Regions from separate parts of the Erwinia sp. AK-PDG3-5 genome, predicted to be linked through region 1. Evidence: predicted binding sites of a transcription regulator. Region 1 holds the regulator's gene; each other region holds the start of a gene.
The links. The regulator LexA, encoded in region 1, represses DNA repair genes until DNA is damaged. The targets are predictions, from matches to a motif close to TNCTGTATGTACATACAGNA.
Positions count from the first base shown of each region.

Region 2: a site for LexA is predicted at 2,632-2,651, ahead of AC1UKS_RS12150 (arabinose ABC transporter substrate-binding protein). Genes of this name have one in related genera too.
Region 3: a site for LexA is predicted at 3,554-3,573, ahead of AC1UKS_RS13150 (DinI-like family protein). Genes of this name have one in related genera too.

Region 1 covers NZ_CM165967.1:4,421,696-4,427,775, forward strand. Annotated here, with positions in the region: gene zur (zinc uptake transcriptional repressor Zur) at 1-136, shown strand, start outside; gene AC1UKS_RS20675 (CsbD family protein) at 255-464, opposite strand; gene dinF (MATE family efflux transporter DinF) at 705-2,027, opposite strand; gene lexA (transcriptional repressor LexA) at 2,147-2,755, opposite strand; gene AC1UKS_RS20690 (diacylglycerol kinase) at 2,872-3,231, opposite strand; gene plsB (glycerol-3-phosphate 1-O-acyltransferase PlsB) at 3,360-5,783, shown strand; gene ubiA (4-hydroxybenzoate octaprenyltransferase) at 5,844-6,080, opposite strand, start outside.
Region 2 covers NZ_CM165967.1:2,648,843-2,654,922, forward strand. Annotated here, with positions in the region: gene araG (L-arabinose ABC transporter ATP-binding protein AraG) at 1-1,386, opposite strand, end outside; gene AC1UKS_RS12150 (arabinose ABC transporter substrate-binding protein) at 1,456-2,439, opposite strand; gene AC1UKS_RS12155 (ribulokinase) at 2,804-4,486, shown strand; gene araA (L-arabinose isomerase) at 4,499-6,007, shown strand; partial or broken gene AC1UKS_RS12165 (LysR family transcriptional regulator substrate-binding protein) at 6,044-6,080, shown strand, end outside.
Region 3 covers NZ_CM165967.1:2,858,293-2,864,372, forward strand. Annotated here, with positions in the region: gene AC1UKS_RS13120 (flagellar brake protein) at 1-82, shown strand, start outside; gene emtA (membrane-bound lytic murein transglycosylase EmtA) at 136-759, opposite strand; gene ldcA (muramoyltetrapeptide carboxypeptidase) at 1,052-1,972, shown strand; gene AC1UKS_RS13135 (MBL fold metallo-hydrolase) at 1,988-2,650, shown strand; gene AC1UKS_RS13140 (hypothetical protein) at 2,658-3,062, opposite strand; gene AC1UKS_RS13145 (YgdI/YgdR family lipoprotein) at 3,174-3,398, opposite strand; gene AC1UKS_RS13150 (DinI-like family protein) at 3,594-3,839, shown strand; gene AC1UKS_RS13155 (hypothetical protein) at 3,936-4,178, shown strand; gene AC1UKS_RS13160 (hypothetical protein) at 4,194-4,391, opposite strand; gene AC1UKS_RS13165 (glycosyl hydrolase family 28-related protein) at 4,691-6,080, opposite strand, start outside.

The sequences.
Region 1 (6,080 bases):
TTCGGGATTCGCACTGGCTAACAGTGTTATCGAAGCTCATGGGTTGTGCCGGGGTTGTGTCGAAGTGGAAGCTTGTACGCATCAGGATGCATGCCAGCACGATCATACTGTCGCCAGCAAGAAGCGTGGCAAGTAGAGCATCATCGCAGTGAATGCTGAAGTAATGAAGGTGAAGTGCCGGGGAATTAAGTGGCACTGTCCTTGTGCCGGGGTAGGAGCATCGTCCAGAATCCTGTCAGAGATTTTGCTGCAAATCAGAAACGGTGGTTATTGTGGGTTTCCCACTCACCGAGTTCCTTCTCTGCTTGCTCTTTGCCATATCCGTAGCGTTCCTGAATCTTGCCTACAAGCTGATCGCGTTTACCTTCGACGACGGTCAGATCGTCATCAGTCAGCTTGCCCCATTTTTCTTTAAATTTACCTTTCAACTGTTTCCAGTTACCGCTGGCTTCGTCTTTGTTCATCTTATAACTCCTCAACCTTAGGTTCACAGCTTTAGGGATTTCGTCTTTGCAGACCACACAGCAGCAACATAAAACGCTGCTTAACTGCTTAACGTACAGATAATTGTAGTAGATGATGGCGAGTTTGCCCGTAATGGCGAAAGATAAAGCCACATTTTTAGCTAAAAGTGACAGCGAAAAGTGAAAAAAGGCAGGGAGATCAGCAGATAACGAAGCGGCAGGTGGGTGTAACGAATTATTTCAGCCCGCAAACCAACTGTTGTTGCGCCAGTGCCTGCGCCAGATGAGCCACAACGTCAGCCCACGCAGCAGCAGGAACACGGTAACGGCCAGCCACAGACCATGGTTGCCTAACGCCGGCACGGTGAACAGCGTCGCGCCGTAGCCCAGTGCCGCAATCAGCATGCCATTGCGCATTTCACTGGCGCGCGTAGCACCAATAAACATGCCATCCAGCAGATAACACCAGACCCCGCAGACCGGCAGGACAATCTGCCAGAACAGATAGGTGTCAGCCTGCTGCTGCAGCTCAGGGATGGAGGTCAGTAAGGCAACAATATGCGTGCCGGTCAGTCCATAGATAATCGAGAAGGCCAGCGCCACCAGTCCTGCCTGACGGCAGGCCGCGTGCCAAATCAGCAGCAACCTTTTTGCGTCCTTTGCCCCATAGGCTTCGCCGGAGCAGGCTTCTACCGCATAGGCAAAGCCGTCCAGCGCGTAAGCGGTGAAGGTCAGGAACATCAGCAATACGGCGTTGACGGCGACGACCTCACTGCCCAGCCGCGCCCCCAATATCGTCAACGAAACAAAGCACAGTTGCAGCAGTAAAGAGCGCAACATAATGTCGCGATTCAGCCGCAGCAGCCGGCCGAAATTGCCCTGCCAGGCGGTTTTCAGCATCGGCAGCGAAATGCCCCGCAGTTTCAGCACCCGCCAGACCATCACCAGCCCAATCGCCAGCGTGACGTATTCTGCAATCGCCGTGGCCGCCGCCGCACCCTGTACGCCCCAGCCCAGCCCCATCACGAACCACAGATCCAGCACGATGTTGACCAGGTTTCCCACAACCAGCAGGATCACCGGTGCACGGGCATACTGTACGCCCAGCAGCCAGCCCAGTAATACCAGGTTGGCAAGCGTCGCAGGTGCACTTAACCAGCGGATATTCATGAACAGGGTGGCCTGATGCAGCACGGCAGGATCGCCACCCACGACAGAGAGCGCCAGGTGGTTAAGCGGGGATTTCAGCAGAATGAACAGCAGGCCAGCCGCCAGGGCAATCAATAGCGGTTGCATCAGTGCACGTGCCAGCGCAGGTTTATCACCCGCACCAAAGGCCTGCGCCGTTAATCCGGTGGTGCTCATCCGCAGGAACAGCAGCAGCATAAACAGGAAGCTGGTCGCGGTAGTGCCCACGGCAACGCCGCCGAGGTAGGAAGGACTGTCAAGGTGACCAATGACCGCGGTATCCACCAGGCCCAGCAAGGGCACGGAGATATTCGACAGGATCATTGGCAGCGCCAGCCGCCAGAGTTGGTTATCTGAGGGAGAAAATAATCGCATGGTCATCCACTGTGCGACTGGCTTAAAAGCATCACGCAAGCTGAATATGCCAGTCAATAAGGCATACAGCTTACCAAAAGAGAAACGCGCCGCGAAAGCAGCGCGTTAAGGTCAGGCGTTTACAGCCAGTTGCCGTTGCGGATTACACCGACGGCCAGACCTTCAATCGACAGGGTCTGCAAGCGCAGATCGACCACGATCGGTTGGAATTCGCCGTTTTCAGGCAGCAGATGCACGATATTGCCCTGCTTTTTAAGGCGCTTTACCGTCACCTCATCGTCAATGCGCGCTACCACGACCTGGCCGTTACGCACATCCTGAGTCTTGTGCACAGCTAACAGATCGCCGTCCATAATCCCGATATCTTTCATCGACATGCCGCTAACACGCAGCAGGAAGTCGGCGCCCGGCTTGAACAGTTCAGGATCCACCTTGTAGTGGCCTTCAATGTGCTCTTGCGCCAGCAAAGGTTCACCTGCGGCGACACGGCCAATCAGCGGCAACCCTTCCTCTTCTTCCATCATCAGACGGATACCGCGAGAGGCGCCGGAAACAATCTCGATCACGCCTTTACGTGCCAGCGCTTTGAGATGCTCTTCAGCCGCATTCGGGGAACGGAAACCGAGCTGTGCAGCGATTTCTGCCCGCGTCGGTGGCATGCCGGTCTGGTTAATGTGGTCGCGTATCAGGTCATAGACCTGCTGCTGCCTTGCAGTTAGTGCTTTCATCCCGCCCCCTGGTTGTTTATACAGTCAGCTGTGAGTATATACAGGTATTTGTGCGTTGAAAACCTAAAGATGCGGAAAAAACAGCAGTTTGTCAGATTATGGAAAACGCGCCGTAATCAGGGAATTAGCAGCATTACCCAGACGAAAACAGCGAGTAATATCGTCAGCAAGACGGCAGCGGAGCCCATATCTTTGGCGCGACCCGATAAAGGATGCATCTCGCTGCCAATGCGGTCGACCACCGCTTCCAGCGCGCTGTTAAGGATTTCAACAATGATCACCAACATCACCGACCCAATCAGCAGCACCCGGGTGACGGCGTCCACATCCAGCCAGCACGCCACAATCACCGCGACAATGCCGGCCACCGCTTCCTGGCGAAAAGCCGCTTCGTTTTGCCAGGCGGCGCGTATTCCTTTCCACGAATAACCGGCTGCATTAATGATGCGAGTCAATCCGGTGACGTTATTTGCCATAATCAGGGAACCCTTTGAGATGTTTAACGTCAATGTCTGGGTGGCGCACATTTTGCAACACCACAGATCTCACTGGCGCTTTCTGGTATGCTTGCGGCGCTTTGCTAACAAGAGGCTTCATGGTATCTATGTCAGGTTGGCGTAACTTATATTATAACTTATTGAATTTACCAGTAAAATTCCTGGTAAAAAGTAAAGCGATTCCCGCCGAGCCGGTTTCCGAGCTGGCGCTGGATACATCGCGCCCTATTATGTATGTGCTGCCTTATGATTCAAAGGCCGATCTGCTGGCGTTGCGTGAGCAATGCCGTAAACAGGATCTGCCCGATCCTTTAGATCCGCTGGAAATCGACGGTACGGTTTTGCCACGTCATGTGTTTATCCATGACGGCCCACGCGTATTCCCCTATTTCGTGCCTAACGTCGAATCGGTAAAACTGTTCCACGAATACCTCGATTTGCACCGCAGCAACCCGCTGCTGGACGTGCAGATGGTGCCGGTATCCGTGATGTTTGGCCGTGCACCAGGCCGCGAAGTGCAGGGCGACGATCAGCCTCATCTGCGCGTATTGAATGGCATCCAAAAATTCTTTGCCGTGCTGTGGTTAGGCCGCGACAGCTTTGTCCGCTTCTCACCGATGGTTTCCCTGCGCCGTATGGCAACGGAACACGGCACCGACAAAATCATTGCGCAAAAACTGGCGCGCGTGGCACGCATGCACTTTGCCCGTCAGCGCCTGGCGGCCATTGGCCCGCGTTTGCCGGTGCGTCAGGATCTGTTCAATAAACTGCTGCAGTCCAAAGCTATCGCTAAAGCAGTGGAAGACGAAGCGCGCAGCAAGAAAATCTCCCATGAAAAAGCCCAGCAGAACGCCGTTGAGCTGATGGAAGAGATCGCCGCCGACTTCTCTTATGAAGCCATCCGTCTGACGGACCGCATCATGGGCTGGACGTGGAGCAAGCTGTATCAGGGCATCAACGTCAACGGCGGCGAGCGCGTGCGTCAGCTGGCGCAAGACGGCCACGAGATCGTCTACGTGCCCTGCCACCGCAGCCATATGGACTACCTGCTGCTCTCTTATGTGCTGTATCACCAGGGCCTGGTGCCACCGCACATTGCCGCCGGTATCAACCTGAACTTCTGGCCAGCGGGCCCGATTTTCCGCCGTCTGGGCGCATTCTTTATCCGCCGTACCTTCAAGGGTAACAAGCTCTACTCAACGGTATTCCGTGAATATCTTGGCGAGCTGTTCACCCGGGGTTACTCGGTAGAATACTTTGTCGAAGGCGGTCGTTCCCGTACTGGTCGTCTGCTTGACCCGAAAACCGGCACGCTGTCGATGACTATTCAGGCGATGCTGCGCGGCGGTAACCGCCCTATCACGCTGGTGCCGATCTATATCGGTTATGAGCACGTGATGGAAGTGGGAACCTACGCTAAAGAGTTGCGTGGCGCGACCAAAGAAAAAGAAGGCTTTATGCAGATGGTGCGCGGACTGCGCAAGCTGCGTAACCTCGGCCAGGGTTATGTGAACTTCGGCGAGCCGCTGCCGCTGGTGACCTACCTGAACAAGCATGTGCCGGAGTGGCGTGATGCCATCGACCCCATCGAAGCTCAGCGCCCAGCCTGGCTGACGCCTGCGGTTAATGACATCGCGCAGCGCGTGATGGTGCGTATCAACAACGCCGGTGCGGCCAATGCCATGAACCTGTGTGTTACCGCCCTGCTCGCATCGCGCCAGCGCTCGCTGACCCGTGAACAGTTGACCGAGCAGTTGGCGTGCTACGTTCAGTTGCTGCGTAACGTGCCGTATTCGCCGGACTCGACCGTGCCGGACATGACGCCAGAAGCGCTGCTGAACCATGCGTTAAGCATGAACAAGTTCGATATTGAGCAGGATAACATCGGCGAAATCATCGTACTGCCGCGCGAGCAGGCCGTGCTGATGACCTACTATCGCAACAACGTTCACCATATGCTGGTGATGCCGTCGCTGATCGCGGTGATCCTGTCGCATTACCGCGAATTGAGCCGGGCCGAGCTGCTGCGTCAGATCAGCGTGATTTATCCGATGCTGAAGAGCGAGCTGTTCCTGCACTGGAATAAAGAAGATCTGCCCGCCGTGCTGGATTCGCTGGTGAGCGAGATGGCGCGTCAGGGGCTGCTGACGGCCGATGATCAGACGCTGCGTCTGAGCCCGGCACGCTTCCCAACGCTGCAACTGCTGGCGGCGGGTGTGCGTGAAACGCTGCAGCGTTATGCCATCACCTTCTCTATCCTCAGCGCGAATCCGTCGATCAACCGCGGGACGCTGGAAAAAGAGAGCCGGACCATGGCTCAGCGCCTGTCGGTACTGCACGGCATCAACTCGCCGGAGTTCTTCGACAAAGCGGTGTTCTCTTCACTGGTGCTGACCCTGCGTGATGAAGGCTATATCAGTGATACCGGCGATGCGCAGGTAGAACAGACGCACAGGGTCTATCAGATGCTGGCTGACCTGATCACTCAGGAAGTGCGAATGACGATTGAAAGTGCGGGACCGCACGAGTAAGCGTCAGGGCATAAAAAAAGGGTCGATGAGCAATCATCGACCCTTTTTTATTGGCATGACTCAGAGCCAGCCAGAGAATGGCGCCGTGCTGAGGGCAATCCCCAGGAACAACACCAAACCAACGTAGTTGTTGTTCAGGAAAGCCTGGAAACAGGGATCGCGTTCGCGGGCTGAGATCAGCTTCTGCTGATGCACGAACAGCGCGCCAGCCACCAGAATGGACCAGTAAAATGCGCCGCCAAGCTGCATCCGCCAGCCAATCACCGTCATCAGTACCAGCGTCGCCAGCTGCAACAA
Region 2 (6,080 bases), 1.8 Mb from region 1:
CACTTCAGGCAGGTCGCTGGAGGCAAACAGCACCGCAATGCCCTTTTCTGCCAGCGCATAGATCAGGTTATAAATTTCATTTTTCGCCCCGACATCGATGCCGCGCGTCGGCTCATCCAGCAGGATCACTTTCATCTCTTCAGAGAGCCAGCGGCCAAGAATGGCTTTCTGCTGGTTACCGCCGGAGAGGTTCATGATCAGCTGGTCGGCTGACGGCGTTTTGATATTGAGCGATTTAATGTGCGAGGCGGCATTTTTGCTTTCCCACTGGTTGTCGATCAGACAGCCGGCGGTCAGGTTATTGCGCCTTGCGCTGATATTGATGTTGTCGCGCACCGAGTGAACCGGAATGATGCCGTCCGCCTTACGATCTTCCGGACAAAGCAGGATCCCGGCGCGAATGGCATGGGCCGGCTCCTTGATCACAATCACTTCGCCATCGAGACGCAGTTCGCCGCCGGTCAGCTTAGTGGCGCCAAACAGCCCTTTCATCAGCTCACTGCGACCGGCCCCGACCAGACCGAACAGACCGACGATTTCACCGGCATGCACTTTTAACGAGATCGGCTGACGTACGCCTTTGGCCTGCACGTCATCCAGCTGCAAGCGCACCGCGCCGGTTTCGCGTGGCGAATAGCCATAAATGTCGCCGATTTCGCGGCCGACCATTGCCTGCACCAGCTCGTCGTGGGAGGTGTTTGGCACGTCGTCAAAGGTGCGCACGTAGCGCCCGTCTTTAAATACGGTGATGGCATCGCTGAGGGCAAAGATCTCTTCCATACGGTGCGAAACGTAAAGCACCACGCGGCCCTGCTGGCGCAGCTGGCGGATCACCCGGAACAGGTGTTCAATTTCGCGGGCGGAAAGCGAACTGGTTGGCTCATCAAAGGCGATCACCTTGGCGTTACGCGCCAGCGCCTTGGCGATTTCCACCATCTGCCACTGGCCGAGCGACAGAGATTTCAACGGGGTATCCGGGTCGATATCCATCCCCAGGTTTTTCAGCTGTTCTCCGGCCTCATAGCGCAGCAGTTTACGGTTCACAAAGCCCGCACGTTGCGGCAATTGACCAAGGTAGATGTTCTCCGCTACCGACATTTCCGGTACCAGATGCAGCTCCTGATAAATAATGGCTACCCCCGCATCCAGCGCGTCGGTGGTGTGGGTAAAATTGACGGGCTGCCCCTTCAGGCGGATTTCGCCGCTGGTTGGCTGGTAGCTGCCGCTGAGAATTTTTAACAGCGTGGACTTGCCCGCGCCGTTTTCGCCCATCAGGGCGTGGATCTGGCCCGCGCCACATTCAAAACTGATGTCCTGCAACGCCTTCACGCCTGGAAAGGTTTTCCCGATGCCGTGAAAGCTCAGATATGCGGGTTGCGTACTCATGTTATCTCCTGACCGGTTACCGACCTTCGCAGGGCAACGACACCATTCGCGCCGTTGCCCACGGTGTTGTTACATCAGGCCTTTTTTCGCCAGTTCTGTTTTGAAGTTGTCACGGGTGATCAGCACCACATCGGTCACTTCCGTGAACTTCGGTGGTTCAGCGCCTTTGTTCACCCAGTTGTACAGCATCTGGATGCTCTTATAACCATGCACGTCCGGGCTTGGCAGCAGCGAGCCGTAGAAGCCGGTCGCCTGGCCTTTTGACAGCTCGTTCACCGCATCGACACCGTTGATGCCGATACCGATCACGTCCGGTGCCTTAAAGCCCTGACCTTCCGTCGCACGCACGCCACCCAGGACGGTGTTGTCGTTCATGCCCAGCACCAGCCAGTGTTTCACGCCGGGATGCTGGACCAGCAGGGAGTTACCGGCATCGAACGCGCCAGGGATATCGTTAGATTTGGTGGGCACTTTGTAGATCTGCGCCGCCGGGAAGCCCGCGGCTTTCAGCGCCTCCATTGAGCCGCTGGTACGACGACGCGCGGTATCCAGCTCATCCGCGGTGATCGCCATCACGCCGGTATCCTTCGCCTCCCAGCCGCGTTTTTTCATCTCTTTATACAGTTCCTGCCCCTGACGCTCGCCAATTTTGGTGGCGGCCATCATCACCAGCGGCACGGTGTCCATCGGTTTGCCTTTGGCGGTCACAAACTGGTCATCCACGGCGATGACTTTCAGATCGTAACTGCGGGCCTTGGCAACAATGGCAGAACCGAGCTTCGGATCGGGCGTACAGATAACGAAGCCTTTGGCGCCGCTCGCCGCCAGGCTGTCGATGGCATTGAGGGTTTTTTCACCATCCGGCACGGCAATTTTAATCACTTCAAAGCCCATCTCCTTCCCGGCTTTGTCAGCAAATTTCCACTCGGTCTGGAACCAGGGTTCTTCCGGCTGTTTGACGAGGAAACCGAGTTTCATGGTTTCGGCGATAGCTGATTGTGACATAACGGCTGCAAGGCCAATGGCAGCAAGCGCGTAGGGTATTTTGTGCATGAGGCTCTCCGGCTCAGTTCCCGCTTTTCGGCGGTGTGATGTAAACGGTATCATTCGGAATGCTGCCCACTTAAGGGCTTAAAACAGCAAGTTTTTCGGTCAGGACAGCAGGACCTGTACCGATGAGCGCTAGTTTTAACGGGAACTTACGTGAGAAAGGGAGAGCGGTATCACACCCTGAGATTACAGTTATTCTGTCCATACATTCAGCTAAATTAACCTTCATGTAACCTTTGCGCTACATCACAAAATCCCGCACCATGACAGAAAAGTGCATATTTGCAGCGTCCTTAACCTAACGGCAAACCGCGCCACTTCTTAGGGTAGTCAGACAGGTTTAACCATACCGTCTGGAGAGAAGAACATGCAGTTGGGAGCCATAACAATAGGTCTGGATTTTGGCAGTGATTCGGTTCGTGCTCTGGCGGTGGATTGTGCCAGCGGACAGGAATTGCATTCACAGGTAGTGGCTTACTCTCGCTGGCAAGCCGGGCTTTATTGTCAGAGCCGCATCAACCAGTTCCGCCATCATCCTCAGGACTATATCGACGCCTTTGAACAGGCAATTCGTGACGTTGTCACTAAATTAACCCCCGGGCAGCGCCAAAACGTGGTGGGTATCGGCGTGGATTCTACCGGTTCAACCCCTGCCCCCATCGATCGCCACGGCAACGTGCTGGCATTGCTACCTGAGTTTGCTGAGAACCCCAACGCGATGTTCGTGTTGTGGAAAGACCACACCGCGATAAAAGAAGCCGAAGAGATTAACGCCCTGTGTCATGGCGGAAAGTTCGAAGACTATTCACGCTTTATCGGCGGTATTTACTCTTCCGAATGGTTTTGGGCGAAGATCCTGCACGTCAGCCGTGAAGATCGCGCGGTGCGCGAAGCGGCGGTCTCCTGGATTGAACTGTGTGACTGGGTGCCGGCCTTACTGAGCGGCACCACCGCACCGCAGGATATCCGTCGCGGGCGCTGTGCGGCGGGGCATAAATCCTTATGGCACCCGGAATGGCAAGGCCTGCCGACCCGCGAGTTCCTTGACGCGCTGGACCCGATGCTCACTGAACAGCTGGATACCCCGCTGTTCAACCAGACCTGGACCGCCGATCTCCCGGTTGGCCAGATCACCGCTGAATGGGCCGAACGCCTGGGGCTGCCAGACACCGTGACCCTGTCCGGTGGCGCCTTTGACTGCCATATGGGCGCCGTCGGCGCGGGCGCACGTCCCTATACGCTGGTGAAAGTGATTGGCACTTCTACCTGCGACATTCTGATTGCCGACCCGCAGCGCGTGGGCGATCGCGCCATTAAAGGCATTTGTGGTCAGGTGGACGGCAGCGTGGTGCCGGAGATGATCGGCCTGGAAGCCGGCCAGTCTGCCTTTGGCGATATGTATGCCTGGTTCAGCCGTCTGCTGAGCTGGCCGCTGGATCAGGCGGCTAAAAACAGCCCTGAACTGGCCCCGAGCCTGGCCGCTATCCGCAAAAACCTGCTCAACGATCTCACCAAAGCCTGGGCGGACGATCCGCAGCTGGAGCATCTGCCGGTGGTGCTGGACTGGTTTAACGGTCGCCGTACGCCGTTTGCTAATCAGCGTCTGCAGGGGGTGATCACCGACCTGAATCTGGGCACCGACGCCCCTGCGCTGTTTGGTGGATTTATTGCCGCCACCGCTTTTGGCGCGCGCGCCATTATGGAGTGCTTCGAGCAGCAGGATATCCCGGTCGAAAGCATTCTGACTCTCGGCGGCATTGCCCGTAAATCGCCGGCGATCATGCAGGTGTGTTGCGATGTGATGAACCGCCCGCTGGATATTGTCGCCTCTGACGAGTGCTGCGCGCTGGGCGCGGCGATTTTTGCCGCCGTCGCCGCCGGTGTCTACCCGGACGTCCCGTCCGCGCAACAAAAGATGGCCAGCCCGATTGCCACCACCTTGCAGCCCGACGCCAGCCGCGTCGATCGCTATCAACAGCTTTATCAACGTTACCTTCAGTGGTGTGAAGTGGCCGAACCGCAGTTTGCCGCTCAACCGTCCAAAATTTAAGGAGAATGAAAAATGACTCAGCCTAATGCGCTTAACGTCTGGTTTGTGATTGGTACTCAGCATCTTTACGGCGCGGAAACCTTGCGTCAGGTGGAACAGCATGGTCAGCAGGTCGTGGACGGGCTTAATCGTGACGGTCGTCTGCCGTTTAACCTGGTGCTGAAGCCGCTGGTGAAAAGCCCTGACGAAGCGCTGGCGCTGTGCCGTCAGGCCAATCATGCGGAAGACTGTCTGGGCATCGTGACCTGGCTGCATACCTTTTCGCCGGCCAAAATGTGGATTGGTGGATTAACTATCCTCAACAAGCCGTTGCTGCAATTCCATACCCAGTTCAATGCCGAGATCCCATGGGACAGCATGGATATGGACTTTATGAACCTGAACCAGACCGCACACGGCGGCCGCGAGTTCGGCTTTATCGGCGCTCGTATGCGTCTGCAGCACAGCGTGATCACCGGGCACTGGCAGGATAGGGTCGCGCAGGAGCGTCTGGGCCAGTGGATGCGCGCGGCGGCGGCAAAGCAGGCCAGCCAGAATCTTAAAGTGGCGCGTTTCGGCGACAATATGCGTGAAGTGGCGGTGACCGAAGGCGACAAAGTGGCGGCACAGATCCAGTTCGGCTATTCGGTTAACGGCTGGGGCGTCGGCGATCTGGTTGACGTGATTAACGGCGTCAGCGACGGCGACGTCAACGCGCTGGTTGATGAGTACGAAAGCCTGTACGACTTCACCGCCGCGGCCGCCGTCAACGGCGAGAAGCGCCAGAACGTGCTGGATGCGGCGAAAATCGAGCTGGGCATTAAGGGCTTCCTGCAACATGAAGGCTGTATGGCGTTCACCACCAACTTCCAGACGCTGCATGGCATGACCCAGTTGCCGGGCCTGGCGGTGCAACGTCTGATGCAGCAAGGCTATGGTTTCGCCGGTGAAGGCGACTGGAAAACTGCCGCGCTGCTGCACGTGTTTAAGGTGATGGCGACCGGCCTGCCGGGCGGCACCTCGTTTATGGAGGATTACACCTATCACTTCTCACCGGGCAATGAGCTGGTGTTGGGTTCCCATATGCTGGAAGTCTGTCCTTCGATCGCCAAAGAGAGCCGCCCGTTAATTGACGTGCAGTATCTGGGCATCGGCGGTAAGGCCGATCCGGCGCGGATGATCTTCTCCACCCCTGCTGGCCGCGCGGTGAACGCCAGCGTCATCGATATGGGCGATCGTTTCCGCCTGCTGGTCAACGTGGTGGATGCCATTGAACAGCCTAAACCGCTGCCTAAGCTGCCGGTCGCGCGGGCGTTGTGGCATGCACAGCCATCACTGGCCACCGCCTCCGAAGCCTGGATCCTCGGCGGCGGTGCGCACCACACGGTGTTCAGCCAGGCGCTGACGGTTGACGATATGCGACAGTATGGCGAGATGCATGGCATTGAAGTGCTGGTGATTGATGATGAAACCACCCTGCACGGCTTTAAGGATGCGCTGCGCTGGAACGAGGCCTATTACCGCCTGAATCAGCGCTACTAAGTCAGTAATGGCCTGAATGCATAAGGCCTTAAACCAAAAGCCCTTCTGGTTGCAGAAGGGCTTTTTTTATTAA
Region 3 (6,080 bases), 1.6 Mb from region 1:
TGCGGGCGAAGAACGTTCGCTTCAGCAGGTGATTTTCTCTCTTGAACGCCTGGCGCGCGATAAAGCCACTCGCTTCCAGTAAATTGCCGACCTGAAGAACAGCCGGCGCGCTGAGCAGTCAGCACGCCGGACATTTTAGATGGTGCGATACGCGGTGGTCACTTTCCACAGATAACGCGGTGCCTGAGCAGCAGGATGCTTATTCTGCACGTGCTGGTAAAACTCTTCCGGCGACATTGAGTTAATCATGGCAATCGCCTGATCCCGATCGCGTGAGAAGGTTCTCAGCAACGCACCGGCACCATTGGCATACGACACGATGGTGGCGTAACGCAGCGTTTTCGGATCGCGGATGCCAGCCAGCGACTGATCCTGCAGGATCTTCAGATACGCCGTACCAATATCAATGTTCCTCACCGGATCGCGCAGCTCTTTACTGCTTGGCTGCCCTCTTCTTCCCTGAACCCGGTACACTTCACGGCCTGCTGTTGAGGCTTTAATCTGCATCAATCCAATGGCATTCGACTTACTGACTACCGTTGGATTGCCGCCCGATTCCACTGAAATAATGGCATCTACCAGCTTTGGATCGACCCCGTAGTTGTTTGCTGCGCTCTCCGTGAACATCGACCAGGCCTGAGCCACCTTTTCTGGCGGCGCCTGGGTTAACGGCGTTTGCTGCTGAGTTATTGTTTGTTTATGCGGTTCACTGGCACATCCCGCCAGCAGTAACACGCCCAGTATCGCAACCGTTTTCACTTTTCTCACGCTGTTTTCATCCTCTGAGCCTTAGCCTCGCGCCTTACAATAGCGTGCGCCGGACAAAAGAAAATTACCGAAACTCTGAATTTGACGCGCTTGCGGGTGACTTCACCTGCGCTTTTCGTCATCATCAGGGGTATTGGACCGTCAGTGGCGTAAAAAAATTCCTTTCGAAGTGGATAAAAATCACACAGATTGTGATTGAAGGCGACTTTTTTTTCGCGCTGCCTGCAAAATGCCGTTGAAATCCGGCCGATCTTTCGCCGCACCGAGGATTAAAGTGAACATTATGTCCGTTACTCCGCGCACTTTTCATCTGATTGCTCCTTCTGGCTATTGCCATAATCAGCCTGCCGCGCTGCTGGCGGTAAAACGCTTGCAGGATCAAGGGCATCACGTGGTGAATACCGAGGTGATTGCCCGCCGTGACCAGCGCTTTGCCGGGGATGACGCCGAACGTTTGCAGGATATTAACCGTCTGGCGCAGATGGAGGATCTGCCGGATATCCTGCTGGCGGTGCGCGGCGGTTATGGCGCGACCCGGCTGCTGCCGCAGATTGATTTTGCCGCCGTCGCTGCCCGCCTGAAGGACCAGCCGGTGGCGCTGTGTGGCCACAGCGACTTCACCGCCATCCAGCTTCCGCTGCTGAAACAGGGTGCCATTTCCTTCAGTGGTCCGATGCTGACCGGCAATTTTGGCGCTGAGGTTTTATCTGATTTCACCGTTGACCACTTTTGGCGCGCGCTGACTTCGCCTAAATTAACCCTTAGCTGGGAAACGCAGCCACAGGATATCGACGCGCAGGGCACCGTCTGGGGCGGTAACCTGGCGATGATTGCCTCGATGATGGGCACACCCTGGCTGCCTGAGATTGAAGACGGCATCCTGGTGATTGAGGATGTGAATGAGCATCCTTTCCGCGTGGAGAGAATGCTTCTTCAGCTGGCACAGAGCGGCATCCTGGCACGACAGAAGGCAATTGTGACCGGCAGCTTTACCGGCGCGACACTCACCGATTATGACAATGGCTATGACTTCGACAGCGTCTGGACGCTGATTCGTCAGGTAACGGGCGTACCGCTGGTTACCGGTCTTGAATTTGGCCATCACTGGAATACCGTGACGCTACCGTTAGGCGCGCAGGGACATTTACAGGTCAAGGGTTCAAGCAGCACGCTGACGCTATCAGGGCACCCTACGCTTCGTTAACCATCCGGAGCGCCCATGAAGCAGTTGTACGAGGATCTCTGGGTTTCAACCCCGGAGTTTCCGGCCAGTGAACATGAGCCGGAACTGATGATGCATGGATTTTTGCTGCAGCATACGCGGGGAAACTTACTGATTTCCCGCGTGGAGAATCTGAACGACCACCAGGCGATTGAAGATTTGGGCGGGATTATCCGCCATTATCTGACCCACTCCCATGAAGCCGGGCCGGGTGCCCGTTTACTGCAAACGCGCTTTAACGCGGCCTTGTATTGTCATAACAAGGCGCTGGGCGCGATCAGTCCGTATGTCGAGGCTGACGACACCTTCAATCAGGCTGAGCTGCACTGTGGCAGCTTTCACGTGGTTCCCACGCCGGGCCATACGCCGGGCAGCACCAGCTATCTGTATGCCTCCCCCTTTGGCAAAACCTATCTGTTTGTTGGCGACACCATCACCATGTCACACGATCGCTGGGTGACGGTGTTGGTGCCGGAAAGCAACGAAGCGGATTTGAAAAAGTCGATTGAGTTCTATCGGGCGCTAAGGCCCGACGTAGTGTTGATGGGCACCACCGCCGGACATTTGTCCTGGCAGGAAGTGACGATGCGCGAATGGCTGGCGTTGCTGGATGAGGCGGAGAGTTCGCCGCTGGATCTGCGCCAGCGGCTACCTGACTAGCGGGCGATCAGGAGGCGACGTTGCCGGACGAATCGGTACGTTGCAGATCGACCGCGCTGTTTTCACGCTCGCGGCTGCGGCTACAGGGCACCAGTTTTTGTACGCCGCTGTAGGAGAAGAAGGTGTCATCGTCTGAGGTGTTCACCACCATCTGATCGCCATTGCGGAACAGCACGATCGACACCTTGACCCCGTTATCCGTTTTGGAACGCTGATTACCCGCCGCAATCTGGAAATTATCGCCCGGCCACATAAGGGTGGTCAGGCCGTATTGCGCCTGGGTGACTGTCATCGTTGGGCGGCCTGGGCAGGTAATCTGAAATTCGGTGTTGAGTGGCGGCGTGTCGTTGTTAGCCTGTGCAGCAAAGGTGGCACAGACGAGCAAACATCCAGTGGCGATAGTGCGGAACATGGGCAGCGGTCTCCGGGCGATTCTCTCTGATTTGATTGACTATATGTCAGAAAGCCTACCACAGGACGCTACCCACGTTTGCCTTAAGTGTTACGAAATCCCCGGCAGAGATTAATTATTCAGCGAGTTCATCTCTTTGATCTGATCCTGATTCACCGCCTGCTGCTTACCGTTTTCATCGGTATACATCACCATGCCGGTGGCTTTATCGACTTCAGGTTTCCCCTGGACCACCACGGTGCTGCCATCCTTCATCTGCAGTACATGGTCGCTGGAACAGCCTGCCAGCAGCAATCCGCCAACGAGTAAGGTCAGTGCACAAGCTACTTTTTTCATTTTAAATTTCCTTCATTGGATTCAACAGTGTGCAGTGTAGCCTGGTGATTTTCGTTAATTTGATGAATGTTGCGTCCGCTTCTCAGATTAGCCGCCCAATGCCATTTTTCAGTTTATTCCTGGAGGGCAAATTTTCATTGAAGGTTGCGGCTATTAACTGTATTTTTATCCAGCATTTATAACCAGGATAACCCCATGTTTGTAGAACTGACTTATGATAAGCGCAACGTTGCCGGATTGCCCAATGCGCAGGAATTAATTCTGAACGAGCTGGAGAAGCGTATTCAACGCGTTTTCCCGGCTGCCGAAGTGAAGGTAAAACCGATGCAGGCTAATGGCGTGAAAACCGATGCCAGTAAGAGTGACAAGTCAGTGATGCTGCGGATCATTGAAGAGATGTTCGATGAAGCCGATCAGTGGCTGGTGTCAGAAGAATTTTAAACGAGGGTGGGCATTTTTCACACTATGCGCGTCCACCGCTAAAGTTTTCACCCGCTGAGCCGAAGATGTTCCCAGGGCATAACGAATGGGAATGCGATGATGGCAGTACTTTATATTCCGTCACTGGTCAGTTTACTGGTGAACGCTGAAAAGCAAAAAGGCAGTGGGTTGACGCAGCAGGAAGTGGAAAAAATTCGTGATAATGCCACCTGCATTTCTGTGCCGGACGACCTTGTCCGGGGGATGGATCCGTCACGAGGATACCGTGATATCGATCCTGCAAGATGCTGGGAGGCGTGGCGTGACTCTCGCTCTCCGGGTCTGGCACAGACGGCATAATACGCAGTAGCCGGACTATTTCGCCCGTTGAGCAATTTCCGCATACAACAATTCGTAGACTTTCGCGGCATGGGCCGCACTGTCGCGCAGCATTTGAATGGCATCTTCCAGCGTCTGCGGTTCGATATTGCCTACAATACGCCAGCCCAAAGCGATGTTTTTCGCTTCTTCCAGTCGGTTGGGGTTATCTTCGATTGAAGCAGCTTCTGACACAGAATTCTCCTGATTTGCGTTTTGGCCCTATTTTACGGATCAACACTCCGCCATCTCAACCCCCGATTTCTACCGGAGTGTAAAAGCGTCCGTTTTTTACGCACTTTTGACCAAAAAGGGGTTTTATCCGCCCAAATCAGAAAAAATCACCGCAAAAAACAGATTAATCCTGGTGATGAATCAGCACTATTTCACCCTTTGGCACTGACTACCAGCCCTTTCGCAGGAAAAGTTCGCTTAAAATCCTCAGACGAAAAAAAACCGCCCTCAGCAGGCGGTTTTAGTTAGCAAGCTACTATTCAGCTGAAGTAAGGGAATTTACGATCTATGCCGTTAACGTTCAGGGTGATATACCCCACCGGGGCCGCGCTGACCGGGGATGCCGACTCCGTTGTCGCTAAGGTCACGACCCCATTTTCATTGGCGCCGATGCCCGCCAGGCCGTTATGGAAACTTAAGCGCGCGTTGGGCGTGACCGTGCCGACGGTGGTCAGATCGGTAACCTCCGACAGATCCGGTGTAAATAAGGAACACTCCCCGGCTTCAAACCGCGTTGGCCCGGTCGATCGCACGTTAAACATGGTGTCGCCACTGCCCGCTTTCAGCTTCACCCAGACCTCGACGATATTCTGATAGCTGCGCGCATACTTGACGTCAACCACCGCCGTGGTGCCGCGATGGAACATATCGGCCCACACCGCGCTGACGCAGCGCTGCAGATTCAGGTAGGTGACGCCCGACGAGATGGTTTGCAGCGGGCTGGCCGCGGTGCCGGAAGGATTGGCCGTTGACTGTTTGCTGACCATCTCCAGCGTCCATTGCTGATTAGCTTTCGGGAAGACAAATTTGCCGATGCGATACCATTTATCGGTATCCGAGGTATTACTGAGCTTATAGCCGCTGTACCAGCCGGCTTTCATCGACCCGGTCATGGTGGTGCCGAAGTTTTCATCACGGCGCCAGCCGCTCTCATAGCCTGACAGCCAGCGATCGGAGGTATTGTCCAGATTGACCGTCGCCCCGGCCTGCAGGCTGAGCTGACGCAGCAGCACCCGGCTGTTATTCAACAGCAGCGGATTGGCGCAATCCTCCAGGCTCAGGGCATCGATAATCCACTGGCCGTTGCTTAAATCACCGGGGAAGCGGGTATGTTCAACCCAGACGTTGCGGATCAGCCCCTGGGTTAATCGCGGCATCTTCAGCGTGGCATCGCCATAACCGTACTGGAAGTTGGCATTCGACAGCTCAATGGCGGTCGAGTGATCCCAGACGCCGTTTGGCGAGTTTGACCAGCTGACGTCAAAGACCCGCGCATAGGTATTTTGCGAATAGATTTGGTCGAATCGCGTGTCGAGGGTATCCAGCAGTTTCACCGCCGTGCCGCCGTTATACTGCACGCGAAAACAGCGGATATTAACGAACTCCCCTTCGATGGTGGTGTTCTCAAAGAACGGCTGGACGTTGGACAGCATGTCCGCGGTGATCGCCCCGGTATTACTGGCCGTATCCGCCGTGGCCTGCCCGTTCCAGCTGATGCCGCGAATGATGGTCCGGCGGGCATTCACCTTGAACACCGTATTGATCGATTTATCAGAGATAATGACCGTTCTGGGCGTGACGCCATAGGGCGCGTCGTCACCATACAGAGCAAAACACGGAATTTCGCTGGCGCTGAGGTCGACAGGCGAG